4 regions of the Lysinibacillus sp. NPDC098008 genome follow, and region 4 is predicted to be linked to each of the others. Evidence: riboswitches for the same ligand, from Rfam matches in the RefSeq annotation. Region 4 holds a riboswitch; each other region holds the start of a gene.
What was found. A riboswitch is a leader RNA that binds a small molecule or an ion and turns the genes downstream of it on or off. The one in region 4 is predicted to bind S-adenosylmethionine.
Positions count from the first base shown of each region.

Region 1: another riboswitch for S-adenosylmethionine. It lies ahead of ACIQVU_RS09765 (O-acetylhomoserine aminocarboxypropyltransferase/cysteine synthase family protein); the one in region 4 lies ahead of ACIQVU_RS10460 (YezD family protein).
Region 2: another riboswitch for S-adenosylmethionine. It lies ahead of ACIQVU_RS14310 (bifunctional homocysteine S-methyltransferase/methylenetetrahydrofolate reductase); the one in region 4 lies ahead of ACIQVU_RS10460 (YezD family protein).
Region 3: another riboswitch for S-adenosylmethionine. It lies ahead of ACIQVU_RS13705 (methionine ABC transporter ATP-binding protein); the one in region 4 lies ahead of ACIQVU_RS10460 (YezD family protein).

Region 1 covers NZ_JBIWBA010000008.1:86,261-88,462, reverse strand. Annotated here, with positions in the region: gene ACIQVU_RS09770 (glycerol-3-phosphate acyltransferase) at 1-453, opposite strand, end outside; SAM riboswitch class I at 610-723, shown strand; gene ACIQVU_RS09765 (O-acetylhomoserine aminocarboxypropyltransferase/cysteine synthase family protein) at 840-2,141, shown strand.
Region 2 covers NZ_JBIWBA010000017.1:55,989-58,190, reverse strand. Annotated here, with positions in the region: gene ACIQVU_RS14310 (bifunctional homocysteine S-methyltransferase/methylenetetrahydrofolate reductase) at 1-929, opposite strand, end outside; SAM riboswitch class I at 1,064-1,164, opposite strand; gene hemG (protoporphyrinogen oxidase) at 1,264-2,202, opposite strand, start outside.
Region 3 covers NZ_JBIWBA010000016.1:35,706-37,907, forward strand. Annotated here, with positions in the region: gene gcvH (glycine cleavage system protein GcvH) at 1-245, shown strand, start outside; gene ACIQVU_RS13695 (toprim domain-containing protein) at 338-679, shown strand; gene ACIQVU_RS13700 (thioredoxin family protein) at 697-1,008, shown strand; SAM riboswitch class I at 1,065-1,168, shown strand; gene ACIQVU_RS13705 (methionine ABC transporter ATP-binding protein) at 1,255-2,202, shown strand, end outside.
Region 4 covers NZ_JBIWBA010000010.1:2,423-4,624, reverse strand. Annotated here, with positions in the region: gene ACIQVU_RS10470 (VOC family protein) at 1-377, opposite strand, end outside; gene ACIQVU_RS10465 (flavin reductase family protein) at 493-978, shown strand; gene ACIQVU_RS10460 (YezD family protein) at 1,068-1,223, opposite strand; SAM riboswitch class I at 1,283-1,369, opposite strand; gene ACIQVU_RS10455 (phosphopantothenoylcysteine decarboxylase domain-containing protein) at 1,550-2,202, opposite strand, start outside.

The DNA.
Region 1 (2,202 bases), on a different contig from region 4:
ACCAACAATTAAATAGTTTGTAGCAAACGATAAAATAACAAAAAGTATAAGTGCAAATAAACCAATTTTCCAATTCACAGCAAGCAAAATACCAATAATAGAGGCAGTCCCTTTACCGCCATTAAAGCCCATATAAAACGGGAAGTTATGACCTAAAATAACACCTGCAGCTATCAGGTATGTCAGCAGCCATATTTGCTCTTCTGTCAAAAATGTAGCATCCCCAAAATATAGGTGTGCACCAATAATGGCAATAACTCCTTTGCCAATATCAATGAGAGCGACTAAAACACCGTATTTCCAGCCAAGAGAAAGTGTGGCATTGGAGGCTCCAGCATTGCCATGACCAGCTTTTTTTAGGTCAACCCCCGATAAAATTTGCGCCACCTTCGAACCATGAATGCAGCCAATAAGATAGCCGACAATAAGAACAGTAATCACGGCTTTTACCATAAAAATACTCCTTTCGAATTGATTTCTAAAAATAATGTATGTGTTCATATTACGAAAAAAAGCAAACAGAAGTTTCGGAAAAAATAAAATTTATAGGTTGACAGAAAAAAACTCTATGTTTATACTGTGTAACAACGATGGAAATTGAATCACATACTCTTATCAAGAGCGGCGGAGGGACAGGCCCTATGATGCCCAGCAACCAGTGAGTGACGAACTTACTACGGTGCTAATTCCTGCAGATTCATGCTTGAATCTGGCAGATAAGGGGAGGAAAACTTGCAACTGCAACCCTCTTCTTAGCTGAAGAGGGTTTTTTGTTTTCTACAGAAAATCCTCCTCATCTCCGGTACCATCGTAAAAAAATAACCATTTGGAGGTATACAATGACAGATTTTAAACCAGAAACATTATTGTTACATGGTGGTCAAGAGCCAGACCCTGTGACAGGCACCCGTACAGTTCCTATCTATCGTTCAACAGCTTTTGTTTTTAAAGACACTGCTCATGCGCAACGTCTTTTTGCCTTAGAGGAAGCGGGGAATATTTACACACGTATTACAAACCCTACTGTAGATGTTTTTGAAAAGCGTGTAGCTTTATTGGAGGGTGGGACAGCGGCAGTAGCACTTTCATCTGGTGCAGCAGCGATTGCCTTCTCCATTTTAAACCTAGCAGGAGCTGGTGATGAAATAGTAGCAGCTAGTTCTTTATATGGTGGTACTTATAATTTATTCGCAAATACATTACCAAACTACGGTATTAAAACAATTTTTGTAGATGAAACAAACCCAGAAAATTTCCATGCAGCGATTACTGATAAAACGAAGGCTGTTTTTGCTGAAGTCTATGGTAATCCAAGCTTAAAGGTTTTAGATATTGAAGCGGTTGCTAAAATTGCTCATGACAACAGCTTGCCATTAATTATAGATAGCACATTTGCTTCTCCTTATGGCTCTACACCAATTGACTTTGGGGCAGATATTGTTGTTCATTCAGCAACAAAATGGATTGGTGGTCATGGTACAACTTTAGGTGGTGTTGTAGTAGATGCTGGTAAGTTTGACTGGACGAGTGGACGGTTCCCTGGCTTTACGGAGCCTGATGCTTCCTATCATGGACTACGTTATGGCATTGATACAGCATCCACTGCTTTTGCTACAAAGCTACGTGTACAATTGTTACGCGACTTTGGTCCAACATTGAGCCCTGACGCTGCTTTTAATTTCCTACAAGGTTTAGAAACGCTTCATTTGCGTATACCTAAACATAATGAAAATGCATTGGCAGTGGCTGAATATTTACAAAACCACCCATCTGTGGAATATGTAAATTACAATGGTCTTGAGGATTTCCCTACACATCATTTGGCGAAGAAATATTTAAGAAATGGCTTCGGTTCAGTGCTTACCTTTGGCATTAAAGGTGGACGTGAAGCAGGAAGAAAGCTTATTGATAGTGTAAAGCTATTCTCACATGTAGCGAATGTAGGAGATGCTAAATCGTTAATTATACACCCAGCATCCACGACACATCAGCAATTATCAGCAGAGGAATTGGTCCAAGCTGGCGTAGCCGAATCGCTCATTCGCTTATCTATCGGCTTAGAGGCAGTGGAAGATATTATTGCTGATTTAGAACAGGCAATTGCACAAGCAACATCAGCTGAGCAAACAATAGAAGCTTAAGCTAGAGAAGATAAAGAGCAATGTTGTAGCGTTTACGTATTTTCTCATTTGAAGTGCCTCA
Region 2 (2,202 bases), on a different contig from region 4:
TCATGCTTAGCTGGTTCTGCTTCACGAACAACCTCAATTTTCACTGGCTTTGCATGCTTTTCACTAACTGGTGATAGCTCCTCTAAGTATTTCTTAGCTGCTGCAATATGTTTTGGCGTTGTACCACAGCACCCTCCAATTAAACGCACGCCTTGATCACGCAACGCTACAGCTGCTCGACCAAAATAATCAGCCTCTGATTCATAAACAACACGCCCATCCTCTAAATCAAGAAGCGAAGCATTTGGGTAAGCTGACATAAATGCCTTTTTAGGAAGCTCAACGCCTTCAAATGCTTGAATTGTATGATGCGGACCTAAACGGCAGTTTACACCAACCACATCTGCACCCAATGCCTCTAGATCATGCAATGCCTCATTTAAAGAAAGCCCATTTTGCAGCACACCTGGCTCATGCATTGACACTTGTGCAATAATCGGTAAAGCTGTTTTTGCTCGTAGCATTGTTAATGTCGCTGTTAACTCTTCAAAATCATAATACGTTTCAAGTAAAAGACCATCTGGATTCCCTGCCAGTAACACTGTTGCCTGCTCTTCGACAGCTGCTAGTATTTCCTCTAATGTTGCATCACTTTTACGAATGCCACGAATACCACCAATTGTTCCTAGCACAAATTGACCGCCATCCGCCGCTGCTCGTTTTGCAATTGTGATGGCCGCTTCATTAAATTGCTGAACACGTGACTCTAATCCATAACGAGCTAATTTAATAGCATTTGCTCCATACGTATTTGTTTGAATCACATCAGCACCCGCTGCAATATATTCTCTATGAATCTTTTCAATTAATTCAGGCTTCTGTATATTCATTTCCTCATGGCAATATTCTAAGCCGTAGCCATAGAGTACCGTCCCTATTGCACCATCTGCCGTCAATACATGTGTTTTTAATCTTTCAAGTAATCCCATAAAATTGCCTCTCTTCCTTCTTAACTCTATCATTATCAACTATGCTTCAACATAATTGGAAGTTTTCGATCATCTCAAAAGAAAAAGCCCTCTTTCATAAAAAGAAGGCTTTAACGATTTGTCAATGTTGTTCCTTCTCATCTTCGACTACAAGAGTCTTCTGGATTTAGCACCTGACATAATGTTGGTTGCTGAAGCTTCATTGGGCCAGTCCCTCAGCTTCTCTTGATAAGAATTAAGTATGAATTTTTTAAATAATTAAAAGAATCATATCGTTTACAGGCGATTGAGTCAAGACTATTTCACAGAACAAAGTAATTTTTCGCTTAAAGTCTTAGAATTTAACTAATTTCTCTGCAAGCTCCTCGCCAATCTTTTTCCCATTTTGAATACAGGCACCAATGCCTACACCAAAATAAGAGCAGCCTGCAATCGCTAAATTCGGATAATTTTTATCTAGCTCCTGTTGCAGCCCTTGCAATGCCTCACGATGTGCTAAATCATATTTAGGCATTTGATCGATCCATTTTGTTACATTGACAACAGTAGGCTGCTCCTCAATCCCCAAGCTTTTGCGAATATCCTCCAAAGCAATGGCTGCCAATTCCTTATCTGTCATTAAACGTAGCTGTTCATACGCTGGATTAATGCTTTTATAAAAAAGTCGTACAAGTAATCTACTATCCTTCGATGTATGCTTCCATTTACGGCTTGTCCAAGTCGCTGCATTACATACAACATCCGAATTATGTGACACAATATAGCCTGTTCCATCTGCTGGCAATCGAGCATCTGGTATATTAAAGCCTAAATAAATCGTAATGGCTGACGCAGTTGTAAATTGATCAAAATAGTAATCTAAAGCTTTATCCTGTAAGATACTTTGTACGGCTTCATTTGGCAGCGCTAAAACAGCATAGTCCGCTACAATGCTTGCATTATTCGCTAGGGAAATTAGATAGTCACTTTCCTTTTTTTGAATACTTATCGTTTCCACGCCTTTTATAATTTCTACATCCGTTAACGTTTGCTCTAACTGGTTAATAAAGGAGGACAAGCCATTTTGGAACGATATAAATTTTTTGTTAGCTGCTTGCATAAATTGCTCACGATTTGCATCAAAGCCTTTAATAATACTGCCATAATTATCTTTATAATCAATTAGGTATGGCAAAGTAGAGGCAATTGAAAGCTGGTATAGATCGCCAGAATAAACACCAGCAAGCACAGGCGCAATTTGGTTTTGCACAAGCTCCTCTCCTAAATAATACGT
Region 3 (2,202 bases), on a different contig from region 4:
TTGGCGATGAAATCAAAACAGATGACCCATTCGGTAGCGTAGAATCAGTAAAAACAGTTTCTGAATTATATGCGCCAATCTCAGGCACTGTTGTTGAAGTGAATGCAGATTTAGAAGATAGCCCAGAATTCGTAAATGAATCACCATATGAAAAAGCATGGATGATCGTTGTAGAGCCTGCTGATGCATCAGAAGTTGACAAACTTATGACAGCAGAGCAATACGAAGAAATGATTGCAGAATAAGACAAGCTATAATCAAAAAACGTCGGCAACTACCGGCGTTTTTTATTATATAATAATTTATAAGTGGGGATGTCTAAACTGGAGGTGGCGTAATGTTCGAGGGAAAATGCTTGATAGTAGAAGGACGCTCAGATAAGCTTCAGATTGAGCCTATTTTAAATGAGAATGTTACAATACTATGTACAAATGGCACAATTGGTGTACATCAATTAGAGGAGTTGCTTGATCCGTATGAGGGCTGCGAGCTTTTTACATTTTTCGATGCAGATACTTCAGGTGATAAGCTACGTGCATTAATGGACAGACATTATCCAGAGGCTGAGCATTTGCGTACAATGCCAACCTATAAGGAAGTGGAAACGACACCTAGAAAAGTGTTGGCGATGATTTTATTGCGTGCACATTTCTCCATCCATAATGAGTATATTTTGTAAGTAAGGTTGCGTGAATAATGAAAGAATGGTCAACAGAGCAGTGGGAAGCGGCTATACAGTCGGGAGAGCAAGCTGCATTTTATTTATATACACCAATGTGTGGAACATGTGCAGTGGCATCGAAAATGATGACAATTGTTGAACAATTACTACCACAGCTGCAGTTAGGTAAAGCGAATATTAATTTTTTAGAGCATATTGCAAGTGAGCATCAAATTGAAAGTGTTCCTTGTTTGCTTGTCTGTGATGACGGAAAAGTGACAAATAAGATCTATGCATTTCAATCCGTACCATTTTTATATGAATTATTAAAAAAAGCAATTGACTGAACTTTGCTGGCATGGTAAAGTAACACATAGATTACGAAAACATTAAATATATCGAACTCTTATAAAGAGTGGCGGAGGGAAGTGCCCTATGAAGCCCGGCAACCATCACAGTGTGAAAAGGTGCCAAATCACTCAAAGATTCTTCTTTGAAAGATGAGAGAACGGTTAAACGTATAAATACGCTAACCCCTTCTGCTTGTCTGTGAGTGAAGGGGTTTTCTATATGAGAAAAGAGGAGTATTGGCGATGATCCAGCTTCATAATATTACAAAAAAATATAAAACAGCAAATGGCGAATTAACGGCAGTCAAAAACGTAGACCTCTCTATCGATAAAGGTGAAATTTTTGGCATTATCGGCTATAGTGGTGCTGGTAAAAGTACGATGATTCGTTTATTAAATGGACTAGAGAAACCGACATCAGGAACGGTTATAGTGAACGATCAAGAGTTCTCATCCATTAAAGGGCAAAAGCTTCGAGCTGCTCGACAAAAGGTAAGTATGATTTTCCAGCATTTTAATTTGCTATGGTCTAGAACCGTTGCAGAAAATATTGCTTTTCCATTAGAGATTGCAGGTGTTCCAAAGGCGCAACGTGAGGCACGTGTCAAAGAATTAATTGCACTTGTAGGATTGGAAGGGCGTGATAAAGCTTACCCATCACAGCTTTCTGGTGGACAGAAGCAACGTGTTGGCATAGCGCGTGCACTAGCCAATAATCCAGAGGTGCTATTATGTGATGAGGCAACATCTGCGCTTGATCCTGAAACGACAGATGCAATTCTAGATTTGCTTGTGGATATCAATGAACGCCTAGGTTTAACCATTGTGCTCATCACCCATGAGATGCATGTAATTCGTAAAATTTGTCATCGTGTGGCTGTAATGGAAGCGGGCGAAATTGTAGAGCGTGGCGAGGTATTACAAGTTTTCCAATCACCGCAAGCAGCTATTACGAAAAAATTTGTAGCGCAAATTACAGATACAAAGGAAACACAGGAAACAGTAGCACAAATCAAAGCCAATTATCCAACTGGACAACTTGTTAAACTGATTTTTGTAGGTGAAAAAACAGAGCAGCCTGTTATTTCGCATCTAGTTAAACAATTTGATGTGGAAGTTAGTATTGTTCATGGTAATATTTCGCAAACAAAAAATGGAGCATACGGTACATTAATTGTACAAATCGATGGC
Region 4 (2,202 bases):
ACAACAGAGCCGTCTGGTCTTGTACGACTACAAGCCTCAGGTCCATACACATCAAAGCCTAATGCACGCAAGCGTTGTCCCTCTGCCTCTATATTTGTTGTGCGCAAGGCAATTCGTGAAAACCCTTGGCGCTCCTCGTCCTGTTTAAACGTATAATGTAGCGTGTAGGGGTTTAATGCTGCCCGCTCAAATAAATCACGATCATATACCGCAATTTGCTCAATATAGCTTAAGCCAAAATAGCTTAATGTATTATAAGTCCCCCACATCGTATGCTGACCACCGTTTACTGTATGGATATTTCGTTTGTTGAAGAAAACCTTTATATTTTCTGGTGATTCCACTTGCTGAACCAAATGATCGAAATATAAAGTCATGGTCATTCCCCTTTCTTTCCCGATTACCTTTACCTATATGTCGGATTCGTTTAAAATTTATGCAAGACAATGATAGCTATTTAACTTCATTGACAATAATAACGAGGTGATTTGAATGACAGATCAAGTAACTGCTTTTAAATTAGCACTAGGTAATTACCCTACAGGCGTAACGGTTGTTACTACATGCCATGACACACAACCGATTGGCTTAACCGTTAACTCCTTTGCATCTGTTTCGATTGACCCGCTCCTTATTTTATGGTCACTCGATAAAAAATCTCAGCTCCATGCTTATTTTACAGCAGCGCCAACATTTGCGGTCAACATTTTAGCGAGTGATCAGGAGCATTTATGTACATTATTTGCCAGCAAAGTGCCAGATCGTTTTGCTCAGGCAAAGTGGTCTATGTCCTCCTTTGACCTACCGATTTTACATGATACAGCAGCCATTTTACAATGTAAAACATATCAACAGATTGATGCTGGCGACCATACTATTTTTATTGGGCAGGTGCTAGATATTACAAATTCACCAAAAGAGCCTTTACTGTATCATCGCCGTCATATTGGTGAGATTCCAAAAAGCTTTTATCGTTAAGCATTCCACAAAAAAAGGGCCACTTGTAAGCATAGGACATCCTTTATGCTTAGTTGTGGCCTTATGACATCGTTCGACTGAAATGATCATTATTTCTTCTGTGGAAATCTCTGTTTTTCGAGCCTATTAATTTGCACAATTACACCATCCTGAATCGTAATATGCACTTCACCATATTCAAGATTTTGAATAGCCTTCGCGATAGCCTCTAACTTCTTATCATCTACTTTTACCGACTGTGCCATATAATACACCCCTTCTTTTTCTTGCTTCCGTTACAAAAGAGTTCAATTGATGGATAGCCCCTTTATCTCTTAGATACTATTGGCATCTATTCTATTAGTTGCCGAGGCTTCATTGGGCCAAGTCCCTCCGCCTCTCTTGATAAGAGCCCTGCTTACTTGGAAATAATTCTATAATTGTGCTATACAATTGTCAATATAAAATATTAGAAAACCTAGTCGAATACTTTGTAATGTGTTATTTATCTCAATTCCTTCTAGCATTGTATGCAGGCAATTACGCATTTAGCGCCACCTAACGATAAAAAAACTGTGCAGAAGTATCCCCTCTACACAGTTTCTTGTTGTAAGCATGCTATCAATGCTTGCGCTGTTTGTTCTTTGCCCATTACCTTAATTGGCTGCCCCTCTGCTGGTACAATCCAATGAGGCTCATCTCCGCCATATAATGATTGAGAGCTATTTGCCACCATAAATTGTGCCTGTGCTGTGTCCATACGCAATCTTGCACGCGCAAGTAAAAATGCCTCATCATCTGTTGCTTCCAGCTTAAAGCCTACTAATGTGACATTTGGTTGCCAGCCCTTTATTTGCCCTAATATTTTTGGTGCTTTTTTAAAATGAATAATAGGTGGCTCATCGGAAGGCATTTTCCCTGCCTCCTCCATTAAGTTGCCTGATTGGTCATATACTTTATCAATGACCCAATCAGAGCCAGCCGCTGCCATAATGACAATATCCACCTGCTGCTTCTGCACAGCATATCGAATTTTATCGCCTAAGTCCTCAATGCCCTCAAATTTAATCGTTTGCATTTTGCTATGATTAACTGGTAGCTGTGCAAAATAGCCATGCATATAGATAACATGCGCACCAGCTGCAAGTGCTGCCTCTGCCAAATAACAGCCCATTGTTCCCTTCGATAAATTTGTGTGCCCCCGTACACGATCCCATTTTTCAAGCGTTCCCCCACTTGTAATGA